DNA from 3 places in the Inediibacterium massiliense genome. Region 3 is predicted to be linked to each of the others. Evidence: riboswitches for the same ligand, from Rfam matches in the RefSeq annotation. Region 3 holds a riboswitch; each other region holds the start of a gene.
What was found. Region 3 has a riboswitch for FMN ahead of BN2409_RS06380 (ECF transporter S component). Riboswitches for the same ligand answer to the same signal wherever they lie in the genome.
Positions count from the first base shown of each region.

Region 1 (5,094 bases), on a different contig from region 3:
TAATTATTTAAATTATTTACAAATGAATAAATTTTATACACTATATGAATTCATTGTTATATAGTGATAAATAAAAAGTTATGTAAAAAGACAATCGCCATCTAGTTACAAGGACTAAGAAATTGATTTATTCAAAATATGATAAAAAAACTTCTGTTTCAACAGTTGTTGCTTCTTTTGTGGTGTAATCAAAGTGTACACTGATATGAACTCCATTTAATTCAAAAGACATGACACCAATACTTCCATCAGGATTTTTAAATTCATCAAAGGATTCTACTTTGTCTTTAAATGCTTTTTTTACATCGTCTATCATCATTCCTTTGCATTTAATACCATCTACTAAAACATTGTCTGTATCGTACTGTCCAGTCCATGATGGATCTTTATATGTTATTTCATATTCATTCACAATACATTCTTCAAAAGGAAGGGTATCCTTTGTATTATTTAGAAAGCTTACCATACCTACGATCTTATTGTCTTTACTTACATAAGCGGCTACATCATAAGTCATAGTTGGCATTTTTTCTCCAGCAATGTCTTCTTTTAATGTCTTGTCTAATGTTACCTTATACCCTGCATCGATAAATGCTTGTAAAGTAGATTGTCCAAGTAGAATTTTTGCACCATTTACGTCAATCGGCAATGGCTTAAAAGCAGGTTCTTGATCACCACATCCTACCATTGAACATACCAAAAGCATACTTAATAAAATCATTACTATTTTTTTTGTTTTTAACATATTATCACCTCCTTTTTTGTAAATGTTATTATAAGCTTTAATTTTTATTCAGTCAATTGATTTATTTCTAGTTTTATATTTTTTTGATATATAATGATTATGTTTTTAAATATAGTTTCTTAGGAGTTTTCTTATAATGAAAAGATAAAGCCACAAAAAAATCATAGATTTTAACCTATGATTTTTTATAATATATAGGAAATTATGGTCTATTCATAAATTTTATTTTCATAATTTCCGTAATGTATTAGGGCAAAGTCTACTTAATAAATCTTTTGAAGAAAGACTTTGTTCTTTTAGTTTTTTACATATTCTGTTTATATTCTACAATATCCTCAATAGAAACAACGGTCATATCATGTGCTTTAGCAAAGTGAACGATTTGTGGTAGGCGGGCCATAGTTCCATCAGGATTTGTAAGTTCGCATAAAATTCCTGCAGGTTTATATCCTGCTAAACGCATAAGATCAACAGTGCCTTCTGTATGACCACGTCTAGCTAAAACACCGCCTTTACGGGCACGAAGTGGGAAAACGTGACCAGGATGAGCCAAATTTTCAGGTTTGCAGTCATCTTTTACAGCAGTAAGAATGGTAGTCACTCGATCAGAAGCAGAAACCCCTGTAGTAACTCCATCCTTAGCTTCAATTGAGATGGTAAATGCAGTTTCGTATTTACATGTGTTATCAGGTACCATTTGAGGTAAATCTAATTTTTTAACTTTTTCTTCTGTGAGACAAAGACAAACAATACCACTACATTCCCTAATTAACATAGCCATTTGGGGTATGGTAATGGTCTCGGCAGGGAAAATAAGATCTCCTTCATTTTCACGATTTTCATCATCAACAAGAAGGATGCCCTTGCCATCTCTAAGATTATCCAATGCTTTTTCTATACGTGTTCTAGAATTTCCAAACTGAGCTAATAATGGTTCATTCATTTAAATTTCCTCCAAATTATAATAAATTTTACATAAAGTACCTTGGTTTTTCTAAAAATGTATGCATATAAAAAATCCCCTTAAGCAACCTTAAGGGGATCAAAAAGCATAATAAACATACATAATAAAATATGTATAATATATTCACCTTCTTTCATCCAGACTATACTGTCGGCTTCGGAATTTAACCGAATCTGCCTTACGGCTCGCGGGCTATACCGCCGATAGGGAATTTCACCCAACCCTGAAGGATACTTTATATAATTGTATTATTAATATAACATTTTTTAGATTCCTTTGTCAAACAAAAAATAAATTTATATCCAAATAAAGTATATATTTCCTAGAAAATCATATTCGATATAGAACATACTTTTACCAATTTATTTCTAAACCTACACCAACTTCTTTTACAGGCAAAGATTTATGTATCTCTGCTTTAACAGTAAATGAAGTACAATGGCAAGGGTATAATTCTTCTACATTATTTTGTTTTAGATAATGGATAGTTTCTTTAACTTGTTTGTTTATTTCAAATAAATGAAACCCTCCTATAATACCTAATACCCGATGATCTTTACATACTTTTTTGGCATATTCTATTATATTGCATATTCCACTGTGAGAACATCCTGTAACAATATAGATACCATTTTCACTTTTATATACAAGGGCTGTATCATCCATTACATAATCATCAACTAAAGTTTTGTCAACAATTTGCTTACCAATAGGTTTTCTATTTTCAAAGTCATTTATTTGAGGAATTTCTCCTAAAAATATGATGTGTTTGCTAATTTTTATAGGTTCTTTTGAAAGAATTAGATTACATTTTTTCTCTAGATCTTTCTGTAAAATAGGAGAACAAATTTTTAAGTTGTCTATTACTTTTTCCTTAAATGCATCTGGATGAGCAATAATAGAAATATTATTTTTAGGCTTGTGTTCAAAATAATATTTTAATCCTCTTGTATGATCATCGTGACCATGGGAAATAACAATAGTGCTTATACTTTCTAAATCTATACCTAATGCAGTAGAATTTTTTAGAAATAGATCAGAATAGCCTACATCTAATAGTAAGCGGATATCCTCATCTTCAATATAATACGAAACAGCAGGTTCTCCACAATAATATTGATCAATGTAGGTATTGTTGTCTACTAAAACTTTTAGCTTCACATTTTTACCTCCTTGGTTGAATTAGAATAAGAGTTATAATTTTTATTATGTATTTCAAAACAGGCTACTTAATAAATCTTCTAAAAGAAGACTTTTTTACATTATATAACATTTCCCACTTGAGAATCAAAAGCTATTTCTTGTGCATTAAGAATTTTTTAAAGGTGGATAGAATGTATGATTTGTACATAGAGTAAAGAAGGTATTATAATATAAGGAAGTGTATGATTATATTTTAGGGGGAGCTTTTATGGACTTTGGAAATATCAATCAGTATATTAGAAGTATAGAATTACAGAGAGACAAGATATCTAATTTTAATAAATATCCATTTTGTCTGCGCGCTATTTGTAATTTATCTACATTACAGTTTCATCCTAAAGTCACATTCATTGTAGGGGGAGAATGGAACTGGAAAATCAACGATCTTAGAAGCAATAGCGACAGCATATGGTTTTAACCCAGAGGGGGGGACAAAAAACTTTAATTTTTCATCAATGGATACACATTCAGAGCTACATAATTATATCAGATTGGTTAAAGGAGCTAGTAAACCTAAAGATGGATTTTTTCTTAGATCAGAAAGTTTTTACAATGTGGCTACCAATATTGATGAATTAGATAAAGGTGGAGGAGGACCAAGAATTATTGATTTTTATGGTGGACAGTCATTACATGAGCAATCTCATGGAGAATCATTTCTTTCTTTATTTATAAATAAATTTAGAGGAAGAGGGATATACATCTTAGATGAGCCAGAGGCTGCGTTATCACCTACAAGACAGATGACTATGATCTCAAGGATGCATCAATTAGTTGAGCAGGGAAGCCAATTTATTATAGCTACTCATTCACCTATTATTATGGCATACCCCAATGCTGTGATTTATGAGATAAAAAAAGGTTTTCAAATAGTTCAATATGAAGAGACTGAACATTATATAGTTATGAAAGATTTTTTAAATCATACTCAAAAAATGTTAGATATATTAATGGAATAGGTTACTTTATATATTGAAACAGGAGTCTTATAAAACTCCTGTTATAGCACTAATGTTTTTTATGATTGTTGATTAATTGTTTTTCTCCCATTTCTACTAATCTTCTTACGATATATCCAGTATGATTTGAAGCTAGTGATTTTGGATCATTTACACCAAATTCTTGAGCGGATTCTATTTTGAATTGTTCTAAAGCTTGACGAGCTTCAGGAACAACGAGTCTATTTTTAGACAATGTTTTTCACTCCTTTTGTAATTGTGTGTATTATATAGGATGTGTAAAAAGAAAATAAATATGTTAAGTATATTGGATATGTATATCATCATCACCTGTACGAAATACTAATAACGAGGTGATGAGATGAGTAAAAATGAAAAATCTTCAATGAAATGTCTAGAAGGTGAATATGGAGAGATTTATAATACAAAACGAAATAACACAAGGATAGATCATGATGATCTAGATGATATTGAAGATAAAATAATTATTATCAATCCAACAAACAAAGACAAAAAGTAGTTAAGGGAGCATAAGCTCTCTTTTTCCAATATGAATGTATTTGGTGAAATTATGGCTAAATATATCATTTATATTATGTATTTACTTATGAATATTTTTAGATAAGCAAGAAAACATTGTTGGGTTCAATTTAAAAACTTGTATAAACTATAATTATAGAAATTATATTTATAATGTATATCGCATAGTTTGTATTACATTTTTAAATTTATGTTTTTCATATAATTTGATAGCACTAACATTTTTTGTTAAAACATTCAACTCTATATAATCTAAATTTCGACTTTGCGCCCATGTTTTTACTTCGTTTATTAAAGATGAGCCAATCCCTTTATTACGATGAGTACTTGCTATAATGATATCCATTAAATAGGCATAATGATGGTTGACAAAGCAATTAAAAGGTGGCGTTTCTAGTTCTTGAATAAGAGCAAAGCCTACAAGGGTTTCATGGTGATCGACTGCTATTAAAATATCTGAGTTTGGACTCATAATAATATTTTGTACAAATAGTTTGTTTTGGTGCGCACTTTGAAAGAATGTAGGTTGTAAAATTGCCATATCTGAAAATAACTCTTGATATAACATACAAATATCGTCTATATTATTTTGTGTAGCAATCTTAATTTTCATTTTTTAGCCCTCCTTTTTTTATAAAATGTAAATCATTTTTATGATTAGACAGGATAAAAATTTATGATTG
Region 1 is NZ_LN876587.1:1,411,551-1,416,644, reverse strand. It holds gene BN2409_RS15455 (hypothetical protein) at 128-745, opposite strand; gene ribB (3,4-dihydroxy-2-butanone-4-phosphate synthase) at 1,050-1,688, opposite strand; FMN riboswitch at 1,831-1,944, opposite strand; gene BN2409_RS15445 (MBL fold metallo-hydrolase) at 2,064-2,870, opposite strand; gene BN2409_RS17745 (hypothetical protein) at 3,121-3,330, shown strand; gene BN2409_RS15440 (AAA family ATPase) at 3,368-3,871, shown strand; gene BN2409_RS15435 (alpha/beta-type small acid-soluble spore protein) at 3,921-4,106, opposite strand; gene BN2409_RS17395 (hypothetical protein) at 4,233-4,391, shown strand; gene BN2409_RS15430 (GNAT family N-acetyltransferase) at 4,560-5,024, opposite strand; gene BN2409_RS15425 (helix-turn-helix domain-containing protein) at 5,069-5,094, opposite strand, start outside.
Region 1: another riboswitch for FMN. It lies ahead of ribB (3,4-dihydroxy-2-butanone-4-phosphate synthase); the one in region 3 lies ahead of BN2409_RS06380 (ECF transporter S component).

Region 2 (5,094 bases), on a different contig from region 3:
AGCTACTCCTTTTGTTACTTCACTAGATACATAATCAAAGTGAGGAGTTGCACCTCTTATAACTGCACCAAGGCAAATGATCCCATCATATTTTTGTGATTTAGCAAGTTTTTTAGCAACTAAAGGAATTTCGAAAGCTCCTGGAACCCAAATGATTTCTATATCACTTTCATTTGCTCCATGTCTTTTCAGTGCATCTAATGCACCAGATAAAAGTTTGCTCCCTATAAATTCATTAAATCTTCCTATAATGACTGCAAATTTTAATTCTTTTGCAATTAATTTTCCTTCGTATATTTTCATTTTTATTCCTCCTCTATATTTAACATATGTCCCATTTTTTCTTCTTTTGTTTTTAAATAAAATTCATTTTCTTTACGATATTCCATGATAATAGGAACTCTTTCTACGATTTCTAATCCATATCCAGAAAGGCCAGAAAGCTTTTTAGGATTGTTTGTCATAAGTTTTAATTTTTTTATTCCTAAATCAGAAAGAATTTGTGCACCAATTCCATAATCTCTCATATCTTCAGGAAATCCTAATGCAATATTTGCTTGTACTGTATCCATTCCTTGATCTTGAAGAGCATAGGCTTTTAATTTATTCATTAGACCAATACCTCTTCCTTCTTGGCGCATATATAAAAGAACTCCACGTCCTTCTTTTTCAATTTGTTTCATGGCAGCTGCATATTGTTCACCACAATCGCAACGAACAGATCCAAAGGCATCTCCTGTAAGACACTCAGAATGAACTCTTACCAAAACAGGATTGCCATCTGAAATATCTCCTTTTACAAGAGCTACATGATGCTCTTTGTTTAATTTATTTTGATAGCCTATGACTTTGAAATCTCCATATTTTGTAGGCATATGAGCTTCCGCCATTTTTTCTACAAGAATTTCATGCTTTCTTCGATATTCTATTAAAGAGGCAATGGTAATGATTTTTAAATCATGTTTTTTTACATATTCCATAAGCTCTGGAGTTCTTGCCATAGATCCATCTTCATTCATAATTTCACAAATGACTCCAGCAGGATAAAGTCCAGCAAGCTTTGCTAGATCTACACAAGCTTCTGTATGACCAGCTCTTTTCAATACGCCTCCTTCACGGGCTTTTAGAGGGAAAATATGACCAGGTCTTCTAAAGTCAGTAGAATTGCTATTTGGATCTAGTACTTTTTTTATAGTATGGGCTCTTTCAAAAGCTGAAATTCCAGTTGAAGTATCTATTGCATCAATAGATACAGTAAAAGCAGTTTGATGATTATCTGTATTATGAGATACCATCTGAGGCATATCTAATTCTTCAAGCTTTTCTTTACATATAGGCATACAAATTAATCCTCTTGCATAGGTTGCCATGAAATTAATATGCTCTGGTGTCACTAGCTCAGCAGCCATTAAAAGATCTCCTTCGTTTTCTCGATCTTCATCATCTATGACTACAATCATTTTTCCAGCTTGTATATCTTCTATGGCTTCTTCGATTGTATTGAATTTGTACATTTTTATCACCTCGTTTTAAATTTTTTAAATTTACATTGTATTTGAAATTATATAAATCCATGTTCTGATAAAAAATTCATATTGATATCTTTTTTAGGAGAGGATTCTCTTTGTAATAAAAATTTTTCAATATATTTTCCAATCATGTCGCACTCTAAATTAACAGAATCTCCTATTTTTTTATCAAGGAGTGTAGTCATATGTTTTGTATGAGGAATAATAGATACCTTAAATAGATGATTGTCTACATAAGCTACAGTCAGACTGATACCATCAATAGTGATGGATCCTTTTAAAACAATATATTTTAAAATTTCTTCATGGGCTTTAATAGATACCCAAATAGCATTATCTTCTTTTTCAAGGTCTGTAATAATTCCTACTCCGTCAATATGACCACTTACAATATGTCCGCCTAAACGATCACCTAGCTTTAGTGCTCTTTCTAGATTTACAGGACTATTTTTTATAAGATCCTTTAAATTACTTCTTCTCATAGTTTCTGCCATTACATCTACACAAAAAGAGTTTTGGTTAAAATCAGTCACTGTAAGACATACTCCATTTGTAGCAATACTATCACCTAAACAAATATTTTCTAATATTTTTTTTGCTTGAATTGTAATTTTTGCTGATTTTTCTCCTTTTGTAATAGATAAAATAGTTCCAATTTCTTCTACAAGTCCAGTAAACATTTTATCTCTCCTTTGCAATATAGCCTTTGATCATGATATCTTCTTTGAAATGATCGACTTCTATATGATTTAGGCATATAGCATCTTTCATAAAAGAAAATCCTTCTCCCTCTATAGGTGTTAAGGCATCTTTTCCTCCTATGATTTTAGGAGCAATAAAAGAGATCACTTGGTCTATGATTCCTTCCTTAAGAGCAGAAAAATTTAGTGTTCCTCCTCCTTCAAGCAAAATACTGTCTATTCCTTTTTCTCCTAAAGTTTTCATCAAGTAAGAAAGATCTATTTTTCCATCTTTAGAAGGAGTAATCAAAACTTCTGCTTTTGTATTTTCTATTGATTTTATTTTTTCTGTTGAAATCATCTTTGTTGTGACAATAATAGTCTTTATGTCTTTACTTGTTTTTAATATATTGCTATTTAGAGGAATTTGACCTTTAGAATCTACAATAATCCGAATTGGATTTTTTCCTTTGTAATTTACAATACGTGTAGTTAATAGAGGATCATCTGCTAAAACAGTTCCAATTCCTACCATGATTCCTGTTACTTTGTGTCTAAGTAAATGGACGTATTCTCTAGAGGAAGAATTGGTAATCCATTTGGAGTCTTTAGTAGATGTAGCTATTTTTCCATCTAGAGTCATGGCAGTTTTTAATATGCAAAATGGTAATTTTGTACTGATATATTTAACAAATATTTCATTTAATTTCTTTGCTTCTTCTTCTAAGACTCCTGTAACTACTTCTATGTTGTGCTTTTTTAATATTTCTATTCCCTGTCCTGAAACCAAAGGATTTGGATCTTTCATAGCAATGACTACTTTTTTGATTTTTTTATTTACAATAGCTTGTGCACAAGGAGGAGTTTTACCATAATGAGAGCAGGGTTCTAAGGTTACGTACATAGTAGATTCACTTACATCTTCTGTCGAATTTAAAAATGCATTGATTTCTGCGTGAGGACCTCCGAACTTTTCGTGATATCCTTCTCCTATAATTTGCCCATTTTTTACAATGACTGCTCCTACTAAAGGATTTGGGCTTGTATGGCCAATGCCTTTTTGAGCTAAATGTAAAGCTTTTTTCATATAAAAAGTGTCCATTTTTTTCACCTCTATGGAATAGATGATTATATTATTCCAAATTTTATAAAAAACTTTCATAATTAAAAATTCGCATATTCCTATCGGAATTGCTCATGGCGCCAACGAAATTCTTTCATTTCATTCAGAATTTCCGTTGCTTAAAATTTGATGAAAATCTAACTTTCTAAAGTTATACACAATTTATTCATTTATATAGTTCCCTAATGAATAAGAAAAGCCCTGAAAATATTATTTTCAGGACTATCTCATCATAAAAAGCACATCTATAAAAATATAGATATACATATTCCTCTTCTTCCATCCAGACTATACTGTCGGCCTTGGAATCAAACCAAGTCAACCACAAAAGTGGCTCGCGGGCTATACCGCCGGTCGGGAATTGCACCCTGCCCTGAAGATTGTATTCATTTGTATGAAAATATCGTAGCATTTCCTTTTTTAGGTGTCAAGAGGTATTTTATGTAGAATAAAAAGATTTTGTATGCATAAAAATAGTTAGAAAGGAAATAATTTTAAAATATGCGTCAATTGATAGAAAATTTATTGAAAAATATGTATTTTAAATTTTATGATATATTTTATGGAAAATATTGAAAAAACATATTGAAAATGATATACTGTCCGTAGAATACGATCACGATAGATGAAAAATAAATTGAAATAATGGAGCGTATGGATATATATAAGCGTAGATAAAATACAAATGTATGCAATGTGAAAACAAATATTTTATATAAGGAGGATATACAATGTCTAGTAAAATATTAAATAAATTCTTGAAAGAAAATTTGGAAGATTTGAAAAAAAGAGGGCTTTACAATACAATTGATCCATTAGAAGGAGCAAATGGACCTATTATAAAAATAAAAGGAAGAGAACTTATTAATTTATCTTCTAATAACTATTTAGGACTTGCTACAAATGAAAGGTTAGTAAATGCCTGCATCGAAGCTACTAAAAAATATGGGGTAGGAGCAGGAGCTGTTCGTACTATTAATGGAACATTAGATATACATATCCAATTAGAAGAAAAACTGGCTAAGTTTAAACATACAGAAGGAGCTATTGTTTTTCAATCAGGGTTTAACTGCAATATGGGTGCCATAGGAGCAGTAATGGATAAAAATGATGCTATTTTATCAGATGAACTCAATCATGCATCTATTATCGACGGCTGTAGATTATCAAAAGCAGAAATTATTCGTTATAATCACTCTGATATGGATGATTTAAGAAGAGTTGCAAAAGAGGTAAAAGAGTCAGGAAAATATAATAAAATTATGGTTATTACAGATGGTGTATTTTCAATGGATGGCGATATTGCAAAGCTTCCTGAAATTGTAGAAATTGCACAAGAATTTGATTTGATTACATATGTAGATGATGCTCATGGATCGGGAGTACTGGGAAAAGGTGCAGGTACAGTAAAACATTTTGGACTTTCAGACAAAATAGATTTTCAAATAGGGACATTGTCTAAAGCCATTGGGGTAGTAGGAGGATATGTAGCAGGAAGTAAGGATTTAATTGATTGGTTGAAGGTTCGTTCTAGACCATTTTTATTTTCTACTTCTCTTACACCAGGAGCAGCAGCAGCTTGTATAGAAGCTATAGCTATTCTTACAGAGAGTACAGAGCTTCATGATAAGCTTTGGGAAAATGGAAATTATTTAAAGAAAGGATTAAAAAATATTGGATTTGATATAGGAAAAAGTGAGACTCCTATTACACCTTGTATCATTGGAGATGAAAATAAAACTCAATTGTTTAGCAAAAGACT
Region 2 is NZ_LN876583.1:159,260-164,353, reverse strand. It holds gene ribH (6,7-dimethyl-8-ribityllumazine synthase) at 1-303, opposite strand, end outside; gene BN2409_RS01110 (bifunctional 3,4-dihydroxy-2-butanone-4-phosphate synthase/GTP cyclohydrolase II) at 306-1,514, opposite strand; gene ribE (riboflavin synthase) at 1,562-2,209, opposite strand; gene ribD (bifunctional diaminohydroxyphosphoribosylaminopyrimidine deaminase/5-amino-6-(5-phosphoribosylamino)uracil reductase RibD) at 2,211-3,311, opposite strand; FMN riboswitch at 3,600-3,717, opposite strand; gene BN2409_RS01095 (glycine C-acetyltransferase) at 4,064-5,094, shown strand, end outside.
Region 2: another riboswitch for FMN. It lies ahead of ribD (bifunctional diaminohydroxyphosphoribosylaminopyrimidine deaminase/5-amino-6-(5-phosphoribosylamino)uracil reductase RibD); the one in region 3 lies ahead of BN2409_RS06380 (ECF transporter S component).

Region 3 (5,094 bases):
TTAGCACTAGAAAAAATAGGTGGCCAAGTAGAGGAAAGTATGATTGTAGGAGATAGTCCCTATGATATTTTATGTGGAAAAAACGCAGGAATGATTTCTGTAGCCGTGGGATGGAGTGCTCTTCCTAGGGATATGTATATGAAACACGATCCTGATCATGTAGTAGAAAGTATGGAAGAATTAATAGATATTATAAAAAGTTTGTAGTGTAAAGTGGTAAAAATCTTTTTATAAATAGTATTGAATGGTATAATTGAAAGAAAATAACAATAAATGGAGGATGTTTTTATGTTACTTATCAAAAATGCTACCATTTGGACCATGGAAGGTACAAATTATGAAAGAGGAAGTATATTAATAGAAGAAGGAAAAATAAAAAAAATAGCAGAACATATAGAAGCTCCTGCAAATACAAAAGTGGTGGATGCTACAGATAAAATTGTCATGCCAGGATGTATTGATGCGCATTGCCATTTAGGCATGTGGGAAGATGCTATAGGTTTTGAAGGAGCAGATGGAAATGAAATGACAGATCCTGTAACTCCACATCTTAGAGCTATTGATGCTATTAATCCTTTAGATAAAAACTTTGAAGAGGCAAGAGAAGGTGGGATTACTACCGTTGCTACAGGACCTGGAAGTGCCAATGTATTAGGAGGTCAGTTTGCAGCTATTAAAACATATGGAGATCGTATTGACAATATGATTGTAAAGGCGCCACTAGCACAAAAGTGTGCTTTTGGAGAGAATCCGAAGAGAGTGTATCATGATCAAAAACAAACTCCTATGACAAGAATGGCTACAGCTGCTATTTTAAGAGATACTTTATATAAAGCAAAAAGATATAAAGAACAATTAGAAGCTTCAAAAGATGATTTATCTAAAAAACCTTCTTATGATATGAAATTAGAAGCATTACTTCCTGTACTAAGAAGAGAGATTCCACTTAAAGCTCATGCTCATAGAGCAGATGATATATTTAGCGCTATAAGAATTAAAAAAGAATTTAATGTGAAAATGACTCTAGATCATTGTACAGAAGGACATTTAATTGTAGATGAATTAAAAGAAGAAGGCTTAGCTGCTATTGTAGGACCAAGCTTTGGAGAAAGACCTAAAGTAGAGCTTAAAAATACTACCTTTGAAACTCCAGGTATTTTAAACAATGCAGGAATGAAAGTAGCTATTATGACAGATCATCCTGTAATACCTGTTCAATATCTTCCTATGTGTGCAGCATTTGCAGTAAAAGCAGGAATGAAAGAAGAAGAAGCTCTAAAGGCGATTACTATTTATCCAGCAGAAATTTTAGGCATTGATAACCATGTAGGAAGCATCAAAGAAGGAAAAGATGCAGATATAGCCATATGGGATGGGCATCCTTTCGACTTGCAATCAAAGGTAAGCTGTACCATTATAGATGGAACAATTGTATATGAAGAAAAGTAAATCATATGGAGAATGATTTATGTGATTTTTATTTGTAGAATTTTATATAGATACAAGTAAATTTAAAGGGGAGCTTTAGATGAATAGTATGCCTATAAGTGTAATGATTTTTGGCGCATTTCCAGAAGCAATACTTATGTTATGGGCAGGGCTTTTATTGATGGGAGAGAGACCTAATATAAAAAAAGTTATAGGAGTGGCTATATTTCAGGGCATTACTTCTTACTTTATTAAACAATATGCAGATTTTGATATGTATACAATAATATGGATAAGTACTTTTATCTTATATACTCATTGGATTACGAGAGTAAAATGGAAGACTAGCTTTTTTGCTATATTAATTTCTAGTGCAATTGTTTGTCTATTGGAAGGATCTGTATTTATTTTTATGAATATTAATCCAATTTATTTGCATTTTGTAGCTTGGAAAAGCATTTTGTTATTGTTACCTCATGAAATGGTATTGATTTTTATTATTTATTTTGTACATAAAAAAAATGTTTCTTTAGTAAGTGAATGTAACTAGATCAATAACTTGATCTGATAAGTATTGAAAAAGAAAAACAATTCATGTATAATCAATATAGAATAAAATAAAATCATGTGAATCTTCAGGGCAGGGTGAAATTCCCGACCGGCGGTATAGTCCGCGAGTGGCGAAAGCTACTGAACTGGTGTAACTCCAGTACCGACAGTAAAGTCTGGATGGAAGAAGATGAATTTTTTATGTGTTCATGTTGCCTGAAGATCATTCTTCAGGCTTTTTTGTGCCTGAAAAGACTTAAGGAGGTTTTTAAAATGAATAGAACATCTACAGTACAAAAAGGTTTTTTTGGATTTAGAACGGTTACAACAGCTCATGGATTGGTAAAAATTTCAATATTATCTGTTTTGGCTTACTTAATTATGTTCATAGAAATGCCTATCTTATTTTTTCCAGGCTTTTTAAAAATGGATTTAAGTGATTTACCTGCTTTGATCGGAGGTCTAGCCCTTGGACCTGCTGCAGGAATTATGATAGAGCTTGTAAAAAATTTACTTCATTTTTTAACAAAAACTACTACAGGGGGAGTAGGAGAATTTGCAAATTTTTTAATAGGAATTTCTTTAATTATTCCTGCTAGTGCTATGTATAGAATGAAGAAAAAGAAGACAGGAGCTATTATTGGATTGATTATTGGAGCTATATGTATGGGGATTGTGGGAGGACTTGCCAACTATTTTATGCTGCTTCCTTTTTATGCAAAGGTTATGCCCCTAGAACAAATTATAGCCATTAGTGCTTCAGCAAATGGTGCAATCAAAGATATAAAAACATTAGTTTATTATGGAGTAATTCCATTTAATATCATCAAGGCAATTATTATATCTATTTTTACCATATCATTATATAAAAAGCTTTCTCCTATTTTAAAGGAAAGATAGGCTAAGAGAAAGTTTTCTCAATCTGTAGCTAAAGTCATAAAAAACGTCACTAAATTTTCAAACTTGGAAAATATAAAGAAACGATCGAAAATAGCATTACAAACTCGCTATGCTCAAACAATGTAATGCTAAGCATTTTCTCACTTATTCTATATTTTCACAAATTTTCAATAAATGTTCCTTATTTTTATGACTTTGCTAAAATATAGTTTGTCTTCAGTCTGGGGCAAGGGAAACCTTGCTCTTTGGTATTTTTTTTGAGAAAATATATAAAGATAGTAGTATTTAGGGTAAAATACACTTAAGTAGATAAGATAGAGGTGTAAAAATGAAAATAATAAGTAGTAGTGAACAAAAGACTTATGATTTAGGATATAAGTTAGGAAAGTTTTTACAAAAGGGAGATGTAGTATGTTTAACAGGTGATTTAGGGGCAGGAAAAACTACTTTATCCAAAGCAATTGCCAAGGGTTTAGAAGTAGAGGAATGTGTAACCAGTCCAACTTTTACTATTATTCATGAATACGAAGGAAGAGTTCCTTTGTATCATTTTGATGTATACAGAATTGGAGAAATAGATGAAATGGAAGATTTAGGGTATGAGGAATATTTTTATGGAGAGGGAGTTTGCTTGGTAGAGTGGGCTTCCCAAATAGAAGAGATTATTCCAAAAGAACATCTATGGATTCATATCAAAAAAATCGATGATCATACAAGAGAAATAGAAATAAAAGGAACAAGTCATCATTTTCATACCATACTAGAGGAGTTGAAATAATCATGAAAATTTTAAGTTTTGATACATCATCTATGGTAGCTACCATCGCTCTTATAGAAGATGAAAAATTAATAGGGGAATATATCATCAATCATAAAAGAACCCATTCTCAAAAGCTTATGCCTATGATTGATGAGCTTTTAAAAAGCTGTGAAGTAAAAATAGAAGAGATAGATAAAATTGCAGTGGCAAAAGGGCCAGGATCTTTTACAGGAATAAGAATAGGAATCGCTACGGCTAAAGGACTTGCTCATGCTCTTAATATTCCTGTTGTAGGTATTTCTACACTAGATGGACTTGCATTTAATCTATACAATAGCAATGGATTGATTTGCCCCATATTAGATGCAAGAAGAAGTCAAGTCTATACTGCTATTTATAAGTGGGATGGAGGAAGTTTACATAGAATAGAGGAGCCTATGGCTATCTCTATAGAAGAGTTAGCGGAAATTCTTTTAAAAAGACCAGAGCCTGTTATTTTTTTAGGAGATGGAGTGGGAAGTAATAAAGAATATCTTGTAGAGGTATTAAAAGAGAGAGCTATATTTGCTCCAAATAGTCATAATATAACAAAAGCATCTTCTATTGGACAGCTTGCTATGCAAAAAGAGGAAGATGAAAATTGTTATGAGCTGGTTCCTACTTACTTGAGGAAATCTGAAGCAGAAAGACAATATGAGGAGAAACAAAAAAGGTGTGAAGAGAATGGACAATGTAAGTGTTAGGTTTATGGAACAAAAAGATATAGAAGAAGTTTTTCAAGTAGAAAAAAAATGTTTTACCATTCCTTGGTCTAGACACTCTTTTTTACAAGAGATGAGAAATGAAATGGCTATCTATGTAGTCATAGAAGATCATGAAAAGGTAGTAGGATATGGTGGAATGTGGAAAATTGTAGATGAAGGACATATTACCAATATAGCTATACATCCTACCTATAGAAAGAAAGGGTATGGAGACAAAGTTGTAAAAGCATTGATTCAGATTGCAAAAGAACAAAAAATAAATAGTATGACATTGGAAGTGAGAGCATCTAATGAAGTTGCTAAATGTCTTTATGAAAAAAATGGTTTTTATTCATGTGGAGTAAGACCCAAATATTATGAAGATAATGGGGAAGATGCAGTGATTATGTGGGCAGAATTTCAATAAATTCTGCCCACATTTGAGAAAATCATAAAATTCCCAAGCTCATGGCGCCAACGAAATCTTTTCATTACATTCAAGATTTCCGTTGCTTAAAAAACGTCACTAATTGTTCTTTATTTTTATGATTTTGCTAAAATGTAGTTTGTATTCAGTCTAGAATGGACTCATAGTCCATTTTTTAGTTTTTATATCATAATTGGAATTTATAGGATTGACATCAAAAGTAGAAAGTGGTAATCTAATACTGTATGAATGTACTATGAAGCATATTACAAAAGGTACAAAAAATC
Region 3 is NZ_LN876586.1:536,065-541,158, forward strand. It holds gene ppaX (pyrophosphatase PpaX) at 1-207, shown strand, start outside; gene BN2409_RS06370 (amidohydrolase) at 289-1,449, shown strand; gene BN2409_RS06375 (hypothetical protein) at 1,529-1,978, shown strand; FMN riboswitch at 2,056-2,173, shown strand; gene BN2409_RS06380 (ECF transporter S component) at 2,251-2,877, shown strand; gene tsaE (tRNA (adenosine(37)-N6)-threonylcarbamoyltransferase complex ATPase subunit type 1 TsaE) at 3,206-3,655, shown strand; gene tsaB (tRNA (adenosine(37)-N6)-threonylcarbamoyltransferase complex dimerization subunit type 1 TsaB) at 3,658-4,380, shown strand; gene rimI (ribosomal protein S18-alanine N-acetyltransferase) at 4,361-4,807, shown strand.